Regions from separate parts of the Chelatococcus sp. GCM10030263 genome, predicted to be linked through region 2. Evidence: predicted binding sites of a transcription regulator. Region 2 holds the regulator's gene; the other holds the start of a gene.
The links. The regulator HrcA, encoded in region 2, represses chaperone genes, less so after heat shock. The targets are predictions, from matches to a motif close to GTTAGCACTCNCNNNNNGNGAGTGCTAAC.
Positions count from the first base shown of each region.

Region 1 (5,508 bases), on a different contig from region 2:
ATAGAAGGGCATGAGATCCGGAAGGTCGAGCCGGCCGTGCAAGGTGGTGACGGTCCGGTCGGCGAAGCCGCGGATCAGGGGGAAATGCAACAGATCGATGTGGAAGTGCAGCACGTCGAAGTCATCGGCGCGCTGCATCACCTCATCGAGCATGATCATGTGATAGGGGATCGGATCCTTGACCGCCGGGTTGAGGCGAAGCGCGATATCGGAGCAGCGCACGAGCTTGGCGGCCGTCTTCGAATCGCCGCTGGCGAACAAGGTGACGTCGTGACCCTGCCGAACGAGTTCTTCCGTCAGATAAGAGACGATCCGTTCCGTTCCGTTCCGCCGTAGAACTTTGGCGGAACCCGTTCGGCAAGCGGGGCGATCTGGGCAATCTTCATCGGCTTGACCTCGTCGATGGGAGCAGAGATCGGCAACGGATTGCGCGCGGGGCCGCGGCGCCGCGCGGCGGGCCGCTCCGGAGAGCGGCAGATCGATAACGACCCGAACAAAGAGGCCCGGGCGAAATCTCCCGGGCCTCGGCTCGAACTCAGAAGTCCATGCCGGCGCCGGCCGGCGCCGCCGGGGCAGCTTCCTTCTTCGGCTTCTCGGCGACGAGGGCTTCGGTGGTGATCAGGAGGGCGGCGACCGAGGCCGCATCCTGCAAGGCGGTGCGCACAACCTTGGCCGGATCGATCACGCCGGCGCTGACGAGGTCCTCATAGGTGCCCGTCGCAGCGTTGTAGCCCCAGTTGGCGTCGTCCTTCTCCAGGAGCTTGCCGACGATGAGCGAGCCGTCCTCGCCCGCATTGATGGCGATCTGGCGCGCCGGCACCTGGATGGCGCGACGGACGATGTCGATGCCGGCCTTCTGGTCGTCATTGGCGGGCTCGATGCTGTCGAGCGCCTTTAGCGCGCGCAGCAGCGCCACCCCGCCGCCCGGCAGGATGCCTTCCTCGACGGCCGCGCGGGTCGCGTGCATGGCATCGTCCACGCGGTCCTTCTTCTCCTTCACCTCGACCTCGGTCGCACCGCCGACGCGGATCACCGCGACGCCGCCCGCGAGCTTCGCCAGCCGCTCCTGCAGCTTCTCGCGGTCATAATCGGAGGTCGTCTCCTCGATCTGGGCGCGGATCTGGGCGACGCGCGCGTCGATATCGGCCTTGGCGCCGGCACCATCGACGATGGTGGTGTTCTCCTTCTCGATCACCACCTTCTTGGCGCGGCCGAGCATGTCGAGCGTGACATTCTCGAGCTTGATGCCGAGATCTTCGGAGATCGCCGTGCCGCCGGTGAGGATGGCGATATCCTGGAGCATGGCCTTGCGCCGGTCACCGAAGCCGGGCGCCTTCACGGCCGCGACTTTCAGGCCGCCGCGCAGCTTGTTGACGACGAGCGTGGCGAGCGCCTCGCCTTCCACATCCTCGGCGATGATAAGGAGCGGACGGCCGGACTGCACGACGGCTTCGAGCAGCGGCAGCATGGCCTGCAGGCCGGAGAGCTTCTTCTCGTGGATCAGGATATAGGGATCATCCAGCTCCACCCGCATCTTCTCGGCATTGGTGACGAAATAAGGTGAGACATAGCCGCGGTCGAACTGCATGCCTTCGACCACTTCGAGCTCGGTCTCCAGGCCCTTGGCCTCCTCGACCGTGATCACGCCCTCATTGCCGACCTTCTCCATGGCCTCGGCCAGGAACCTGCCGATTTCGGTATCGCCATTGGCGGAGATCGTGCCGACCTGGGCGATCTCGTCGTTCCTGGTCACCTTGCGGGCGCGGCTCTTCAGGTCCGCAACGACCGCCTCGACGGCAAGATCGATGCCGCGCTTCAGGTCCATCGGATTCATGCCGGCCGCCACCGCCTTGGCGCCTTCCTTCACAATGGCCTGGGCGAGCACCGTCGCGGTCGTCGTGCCGTCACCGGCGAGATCGTTGGTCTTGGAGGCCACCTCGCGCACCATCTGGGCGACCACATTCTCGAACTTGTCGTCGAGCTCGATCTCCTTGGCGACCGTCACGCCATCCTTGGTGATGCGCGGCGCGCCGAAGGACTTCTCGATGACGACGTTACGACCCTTCGGGCCGAGCGTCACCTTCACCGCATTGGCCAGCGTGTCGACGCCGCGCAGCATCTTCTCGCGGGCGTCCGATGAAAATTTCACTTCCTTGGCAGCCATGATCGTCAACCTCCTTCCTTGGCTTCCAATGGTTCAGAACAAGGGTGGCGGTCAGGCCGCCTTCCTGGCGGTCGTGGTCCGCTCGATCACGCCGAGGATGTCCGTTTCCTTCATGATCAGCAGGTCTTCCCCGTCGATCTTAACTTCGGTGCCGGACCATTTGCCGAACAGGACGCGGTCACCGGGTTTCAGATCGATCGCCACGAGTTCACCCTTCTCGTTGCGAATGCCCGGACCAACGGCGACGACTTCGCCTTCCTGGGGCTTCTCCTTGGCCGTGTCGGGAATGATGATGCCGCCGGCCGTCTTCTCCTCGGCGTCAACACGGCGCACGACGACACGGTCGTGCAGAGGGCGGAAGTGCATGCCAATCCTCCACGTTGCGAACGATGATGCCATGAGCCCTGGAGAGCTTCAGCTGACCTGGGCGCCATCCAGCTAGGGAGCGAAATTCGGCCGTTCAAGAGGTCCATGCGAAAAAATTGGCACTCGAATGCCGAGAGTGCCAAGCGGCCGCGGAGCGGGTGCCGCGAAGCGTCAGTGGGGTCGACAAAATCCGCTGGAGGAAGAAAAATGCCGCCAGCCTGTCGGATCGGCGAAGCGGCGATCGTCCTTCGGCAGTTCCGATGAGAGGAGATGTCGAAATGGCCTATGTGGACGGTTTCATAGTCCCGGTTCCGAAGGACAAAATCGAGGCCTACAAGGCGCTCGCCCGCACGGCCGGGGAGGTCTGGAAGGAGCACGGCGCGCTCGCCTATGTGGAGTGCCTCGGCGACGACGTGCCCTATGGCGAGGTCACGTCCTTTCCGCGGTCCGTGCAGGCCACGGATGACGAGACCGTCGCCTTCTCCTGGATCGTCTACCCCTCCCGCGCCGAGCGGGATGCGATCCTTGCCAAGGTGATGGCCGACCCGCGGCTGAAGGGCGAGATGGACAACATGCCCTTCGACGGCAAGCGCATGATCTACGGCGGCTTTGAGGCCTTCCTGGAGATGTAGGCCGGCGACTTACCCTTGCGGTGGGGATCACCTATGCGGCTGTCGTCCCTTCCGCAGCATGCGGAGAGAGGGCCAGGGTAAGGGGGTGATCTTTCGATGGCAAAATTCCCCCTCACCCGACCGCTTCGCGGCCGACCTCTCCCCGCACGCGGGGAGAGGTAACCCGCGTCTGCCAATCCTACTCGACGGCTCTGTCTCTCGGGAGAGATGATCGAGAGCCCGGCAAAATCGCCGACCCGGCGTACCGAATTGCTCCGAGAGCGGAGCTCTCGCCCCTCAACGGTTCGGGGCGTTCATGGCCCAGAGCACGCCGAAGGGGTCGCGAAGCTGACCGTAGCGATCGCCCCAGAACATCACCTCGACCGGCATGACGACCTCGCAGCCGGCCTCTACCGCCCGCGTCCACCAGCTATCGATATCCTCGACCGGCAGCAGCAAGCTGAAGCCCTGCGCTTTCTCGTAAGGGTGGCCGTATTCGGGATAGGAGTCGCTGAGCATCACCGAACTGCCGTTGACATAGAGATGGACGTGCATTGTCCGGCCCTTGTCGTCCACCGGATGCGCGATGGCGAGCTCAGCTCCGAAAGCGCGCTGGTAGAACTCTGCCGCCTTCATGGCTCCGTCGACCTGAAGATAGGCGACGACCCCACCCTTCACGGGCATGGTGGCAGGCTGCGTCTCATTCGTGGCGGTCATATGCGATAGCTCCTTGTCGCTTGGCGTCTCGGGCATTACCGATGGCCCAAGGACGCAGCAGGCTCCCTGGTGCCGACACTACCGGCGCAGTTTTATCCTGCCCTCCCCCACGACGCGATTGGCGATCGCAGTGACGCAAAGACCCCGGGCTTGTATGAGAGATCGCATGGAATCCCGCAGAGCCCGCTTGTGAACCGATGAACGAACGGCACAGGGACAGGATGCCCTTCATCCGCATGCAGGACGTCGCGCGCGAGGCGGGCGTATCGCTGATGACGGTGTCCAACGCCTTTCAGCAGCCGGGAAAGGTGCGCTCCGATACGCGGGAAAAGGTCTTCGCGGCTGCCGCCAAGCTGGGCTATGTGCCCAATCTCATCGCCGGCAATCTTGCCTCCGGCAAGAGCCGGGTCATCGCAGCCATCGTCCCGTCCCTGCGCAACTCCAATTTCGCGCGCATGATCCAGGGCGTCGACGAATGCCTCTGCGCGCGCGGCTACGAGCTGGTGCTCGCCGTCGGCGACACACCCGACCGGGAACTCGATGCGACGAGAACCTTCGTCGGACGCCGGGCAGACGGCATCATTCTGACGGGCACGGAACACAGCCCCGAGATGCGCGACCTCCTGAAGGCGGCGCGCGTCCCGACCGTCGAGACCTGGAACCTGGATGGCCCGCTCATCGACATGGCCGTCGGCTTTTCGAACTACGATGCCTCTCGGGAGATCACCGAATTCATGATCGCCCGCGGACGCAAGGTGATCGGCTTCGTCGGCTATGAATCGCGCGACCGGCGCTTTCTCGAACGGCAGCGCGCGTTTCAGGAGACGATGCGCGGAGCCGGCCTGCGCGACGATCTCGTGATCTTCGCGCCGGAAGCCCTCGGCTTTGCCGGCGGACGGGTCGCGATCGAGCACCTGCTCGACAAGGAACCGGCCGTCGAGGCGCTCATCTGCGTCACCGACATTTTTGCCGTCGGCGCGCTCTTCGAATGCATGCGCCGCGGCTGGCCGGTGCCGGAGCGCTTCGCCGTCGCCGGCTTCGGCGATTACGAGATCTCGTCCGAGGTTCCGCCGGGGCTCACGACCATTCGCACGCATGGTTATGAGATCGGTCGCACGGCAGCAGAGATGCTGGTCGAAAAGGCCGAGCGCGGGCTTGCGGCGAGGCCAACCGAAAATGTCGGCTACCAATTGATCGTGCGTGGCAGTGTTTGAGCCCATGCCTGTTGACACCACGCTAGCTTTGCCGATTATAGCGCTAAAATAGCCCTCCACGGAGATCTCCCGTGACCTTTTCCCTTGCCGCGCTCGATCGCAACACCGGTATGTTCGGCATCGGCGTGGCGAGCTCCAGCATCGCGGTCGGCAACCGATGCCCCTGGGCGCGCGCCGGCGTCGGCACGGTGCTGACGCAGCATCGCACCGACATCCGCATGGGGCCGCTCGGCCTCGACCTGCTGTCGCGCGGCATCGCTGCCCAGGAGGTGGTCGACATGATGGTCGCCGGCAGCGAATATCCGGCCCAGCGGCAGTTCACCGTCCTCGATCGCGAGGGCCGCACGGCCTTCTACAACGGTCCGGGCATCGAATCGATCAACGCGGCCGCGACCGGCGATGCCTGCATCTCGGCCGGCAATTTTCTCGCGAATAC
Region 1 is NZ_JBHTDB010000016.1:33,742-39,249, reverse strand. It holds partial or broken gene ACFQU1_RS22545 (glycosyltransferase family 4 protein) at 1-386, opposite strand, end outside; gene groL (chaperonin GroEL) at 536-2,164, opposite strand; gene groES (co-chaperone GroES) at 2,216-2,530, opposite strand; gene ACFQU1_RS22530 (DUF1428 domain-containing protein) at 2,809-3,162, shown strand; gene ACFQU1_RS22525 (VOC family protein) at 3,439-3,858, opposite strand; gene ACFQU1_RS22520 (LacI family DNA-binding transcriptional regulator) at 4,095-5,072, shown strand; gene ACFQU1_RS22515 (DUF1028 domain-containing protein) at 5,144-5,508, shown strand, end outside.
Region 1: a site for HrcA is predicted at 2,646-2,674, ahead of groES (co-chaperone GroES). Genes of this name have one in related genera too.

Region 2 (5,508 bases):
CGCCCGCGCCTTGATCGCGGCATTCTCGGCGAAAGTCGTGCCGGTTTCCTCCGGCTCGGGCAGTCCGAGTTCGCCGGCCGATCTGGCCTCGATGCCGAAGGGCGCGAGGAGCTCGCGCATCTCGCGGAGCTTGCCGGGATTATGCGTGGCGATGACGAGCGGCGAGGTGATAGGGCGGCTCATGGTCGATCGCCTCACATCACCGCCATCTTCTGCAGATCGACCAGCTTCGTCACGCCGGTTTTCGCAAGCTTGAGCAGGGCAAGGAGTTCCTCCTCCGAGAAGGGTTTGCCTTCCGCCGTGCCTTGTACCTCCACGAGCCCACCCGAGCCGGTGACCACGAAATTCGCATCGGTCTCCGCCGCCGAGTCCTCCGGATAATCGAGGTCGAGCACCGGCGTGCCCTGGTAGATGCCGCAGGAGATGGCGGCGACGTGGTCCTTCAGCGGATTGCTTGTGATGATCGAGCGGGCGCGCATCCAGGCGATGCAGTCGTGCAGCGCAACCCAGGCCCCGGTGATCGCGGCGGTGCGCGTGCCGCCATCCGCCTGCAACACGTCGCAATCGACGGTGATCTGCCGCTCGCCGAGCATCCCGAGGTCGACCACCGCCCGGAGCGATCGGCCGATGAGCCGCTGGATCTCCTGCGTGCGGCCGGAAGGCTTGCCGGCTGTCACTTCGCGCCGGGTCCGTTCCAGGGTGGCACGCGGCAGCATGGCATATTCCGCCGTCACCCAGCCCTTGCCGGTGCCGCGCAGCCAGGCGGGCGGCCGGTCTTCGAGCGAGGCGGTGCACAACACCTGCGTATCGCCGAATTTGACGAGGCAGGAGCCCTCGGCATAGCGCGCGACGGCCCGCTCCAGGGTGACCTTGCGCATCTCGTCGGGCGCGCGTTTGGAGGGCCGCATGCATTCTTCTCCCACTGGTGGGCGGGCAACGCCCGCCGGTTCCTGCTTCTAGAAGCAAGGCCTCTTTGGTGCAAGGTGAGGCGCCCTGCGTGGATAGAAGGACGGAAGTGCTTGTGTTCGCGCTCTCAGCGTCCACATAATCTAGGCGGTAGACGGGCTCGGCCCGTCGTCAATGGAAGGTCAGGATGCCCATGAGCGCACCGATCAGCCCGCCTCTGACGAATGCGGAGGCCGAAGGCAAGGGCGTGCTCGTCGACATCAACGAGCGCTCCCGCGAGATTTTCAAGCAGATCGTCGAAAGCTATCTCGCCACGGGCGAGCCGGTCGGCTCGCGCAACCTCTCGCGCATCATCCCCATGACGCTGTCACCGGCCTCGGTGCGCAATGTCATGGCGGATCTGGAGCAGGCGGGCCTCATCTACTCGCCGCATACGAGCGCCGGGCGCCTGCCGACGGAGCGCGGCCTGCGCTTCTTCGTCGATGCGCTGCTTGAAATTGGCGATCTCGCGGCGGACGATCGCGCCAGCATCGAGGCGCAGCTCAAGGCCCATGGCGGCGAGCATTCCCTCGACGCGGCACTTGCCCAGACCATGTCGGCGCTCTCTGGCCTCTCGCGCGGCGCCGGCGTCGTCGTCACGACGAAGAAGGACGCACGCCTCAAACATATCGAGTTCGTGCGGCTCGATCCGTCCAAGGCGCTCGTCGTGATGGTGGCGGAAGACGGCTCGGTGGAGAACCGTGTGCTCGATCTACCGGCCGGCCTGCCGACTGCAGCGCTCACCGAGGCCGGCAATTTTCTCAACGCCCGCATCCGCGGCCAGACGCTGGCCGAGGCCAAGCTCGAGATCCAGACGGTGCGCGAGGCGATGGAGCGCGAGCTCGACGCCATTACCGCCCGGCTGATCGAGGCGGGGCTCGCGACCACCGTCGGCCCCGCGGAGAGCCGGCAGCTCATCGTCCGCGGCCAGGCCAATCTGCTGGAGGACCTGAAGGCCGTCGAGGACCTCGAACGCATCCGCCTGTTGTTCGATGACCTGGAGACGCAGAAGGACGTCATCGATCTCCTCTCCCGCGCCGAGGAGGGGGAGGGCGTGCGCATCTATATCGGCTCGGAGAACAAGCTGTTCTCGCTCTCCGGTTCCTCGATGATCGCCGCCCCGTTCCGCGACGGCTCGCAGCGCATCGTCGGCGTCGTCGGCGTGATCGGCCCGACGCGGCTGAACTACGCGCGCATCGTGCCGATGGTCGACTACACGGCGAAGCTCGTCTCCTCGATTCTGGAAAAGCGCCGCAGCTGAGCGCGCCTCACAGGATCTTCTGCATCAGGACGAGGTCGAGCCAGCGGCCGAATTTGGTGCCGACCTCGCGCATATGGCCGACCGTTTCAAAGCCGAAATGTTCGTGCAGGCGGATGGACGGGGCATTGCCCGCCTCGATGCCGGCGACCATGACATGCTTGCCGAGATCGCGCGCCGCATCGATCAGCGGCGGCATCAGCGATTTGGCGATGCCGCGGCCGCGCTGGTCGGCGGCGACATAGACCGAGTGTTCGACCGTGTGGCGGTAACCCTCGAAGAGGCGAAAGTCGCCGAAGGAGGCATAGCCGACGACGCGCCCCTCCGCCTCCGCGACCAGGAAGGGATAGCCCTTGGCGCGACGGTCGGCGAGTATCGCGCGCCGGCTTTCGAGATCGGCCGGCGTTTCGTTCCAGATTGCCGTCGTGGTGAGGACGGCGTCGTTGTAGATGGCGAGGATATCGCCGAGATCGGCTTCCGTCGCCACGCGGATCGCAACCATTCTAGACTTTCTTGTAATAAAGGCTCGTCGGTGCAAGCCGGCCGTTGGGCGTCAGCGAATGATCGGGAATTTCGCCCACTTTTGTCCAGCCGCAGCGGCGATAAAGCCGCTCGCCGTCGCTGCCGCTCTGGGTGTCGAGCATGAGAAGGCTGCGGCCTGCGTCGCGCGCTGCCGCCTCTGCCGCCGCCAGGAGCCGCGCGCCGAGGCCCCGCCGGCGATAGGCGGAATGGACGAGCATCTTGCCGATCTCCGCCCGGTGCGGCGCATTGGGCTGCGGCGCGAAGCTGACGATGACCGTGCCGACGAGCTGCGCCCCATCCGCCGCCACGATCAGGATCCGCTCGCCGGCGGCGATGCCCGGCAGCTGCCCGCGCCAGAAGCGCCGGGCCTCCTCCGCCGTGAAGCCCGCGAGGAAATTGACGGAGGCGCCATGCGCCACCGCATTGACGAGAATGTCGGCGAGCTGATCGAGCGCCGCCTCGGCTTCGGCGGCGGTGAGCGTTGCGATTGTGATGGGCTGGGTCGTCATGGGCTGGGTCGTCATGGGCTCGGTCGTTTTGGGTCGTTTATCGCCTTCGGCACGTAGAGTTCGCGACTCTGTCCCCGCATGGTGCGCGAGAGGCGCGCTCCAGCCGAGCCCAAAGTTGCGGCAGCGGGGCCGGCGCCGCACGAGCGCTCACGGAGACTTTCCAGCGCCAGCCGCTTGGCGCGGCGCCTCGGCGCTGCTATCTCCCGCGCATGAGCGAGCAACCCATCGACCACATCCGCAACTTTTCCATCGTCGCCCATATCGACCATGGCAAGTCGACGCTTGCCGACCGTCTCATCCAGACGACGGGGGCGCTGACGGACCGCGAGATGACCGAGCAGGTGCTCGACTCGATGGATATCGAGCGCGAGCGCGGCATCACCATCAAGGCCCAGACCGTGCGGCTGGAATATCCGGCCAAGGACGGCAAGACCTATATCCTGAACCTCATGGACACGCCCGGGCATGTGGACTTCGCCTATGAGGTCTCGCGCTCGCTCGCGGCCTGCGAGGGCTCGCTGCTCGTGGTCGATGCCTCGCAAGGGGTGGAGGCGCAGACGCTCGCCAATGTCTATCAGGCGATCGACGCCGGCCACGAGATCGTGCCGGTCTTGAACAAGATCGACCTGCCCGCCGCCGAGCCCGACCGCGTGAAGGAGCAGATCGAGGAGGTCATCGGCCTCGATGCCTCCGACGCCATCCCGATCTCGGCCAAGACAGGCCTCGGCATCGCGGACGTGCTCGAGGCGATCGTCACGCGCCTGCCGCCGCCGAAAGGCGACCGCAACGCGCCGCTCAAGGCGCTGCTCGTCGATTCCTGGTACGACGCCTATCTCGGCGTCGTCGTGCTCGTGCGCATCGTCGACGGCGTGCTGAAGAAGGGCATGTCCATCACGATGATGGGCACCGACGCCACCCACGGCGTCGACAAGATCGGCGTATTCCGCCCGAAGATGGTGGATGTGGCCGAGCTCGGCCCCGGCGAGGTCGGCTTCCTCACGGGCTCCATCAAGGAGGTGGCCGACACCGCCGTCGGCGACACCATCACCGAGGCGAAGCGCCCGACCGCCGCGGCGCTGCCCGGCTTCAAGCCCGTGCAGCCGGTGGTGTTCTGCGGGCTCTTTCCCGTCGATGCCGCCGATTTCGAGGCGCTGCGCGCCGCCATGGGGAGGCTCCGGCTCAACGACGCGAGCTTTTCCTACGAGATGGAAACGTCCGCTGCGCTCGGCTTCGGCTTCCGCTGCGGGTTTCTCGGACTGCTCCATCTCGAGATCATCCAGGAACGGCTGGAGCGCGAGTTCAACCTCGATCTCATCTCCACCGCGCCCTCGGTCATCTACCGCCTGAAGATGGCCGACGGCTCGAACATGGAACTGCACAACCCGGCCGACATGCCGGATGTGATGAAGATCGACGAGATCGAGGAGCCCTGGATCCGCGCCACGATCCTGACGCCGGACGACTATCTCGGCGCCGTCCTGAAGCTCTGCCAAGACCGGCGCGGCGAGCAGGTCGATCTCAACTATGTCGGCAAGCGCGCCATGGTCATCTACGACCTGCCGCTCAACGAGGTGGTGTTCGACTTCTACGACCGGCTGAAGTCCATCTCCAAGGGCTATGCCTCTTTCGATTACCAGATCACCGGCTATCGCCCCGGCGATCTCGTGAAGATGTCGATCCTCGTCAATGCCGAGCCGGTCGATGCGCTCTCCATGCTGGTGCACCGCGGCCGCGCCGAGATGCGGGGTCGCGCCATGTGCGAGAAATTGAAGGACCTCATCCCGCAGCACCTCTTCGTCATCCCGATCCAGGCGGCGATCGGCGGCAAGATCATCGCCCGCGAGACGGTGCGGGCGCTGCGCAAGGACGTGACGGCGAAATGCTACGGCGGCGACATCACCCGCAAGCGCAAGCTCCTCGACAAGCAGAAGGAGGGCAAGAAGCGCATGCGCCAGTTCGGCAAGGTCGAGATCCCGCAGGAGGCGTTTATTGCCGCGCTGAAGATGGATGGGTGAGTGTACTTGAGTAGAGTCTATGATTAAACGGCAGAGGAAAGTAAAAGCTGCGCAAAAACGGGTTCTAATTCGCCATGCGGGCGGAAAATGTGCAAACCCGGGGTGTGCAAACTGGCGAGTGCACCTGCATCACATAAAGCACTGGGCCGTCTATAAGAGCCATGAGTCCGCCGAGATGATCGCCGTGTGTCCCTCTTGTCACGACGCCATTCACCACGGAAGATTAACTATCACCGATGATGAGCTATACTCCTGGAAG
Region 2 is NZ_JBHTDB010000002.1:991,162-996,669, forward strand. It holds gene rdgB (RdgB/HAM1 family non-canonical purine NTP pyrophosphatase) at 1-183, opposite strand, end outside; gene rph (ribonuclease PH) at 195-908, opposite strand; gene hrcA (heat-inducible transcriptional repressor HrcA) at 1,100-2,206, shown strand; gene ACFQU1_RS04555 (GNAT family N-acetyltransferase) at 2,214-2,705, opposite strand; gene ACFQU1_RS04560 (GNAT family N-acetyltransferase) at 2,707-3,249, opposite strand; gene lepA (translation elongation factor 4) at 3,444-5,249, shown strand.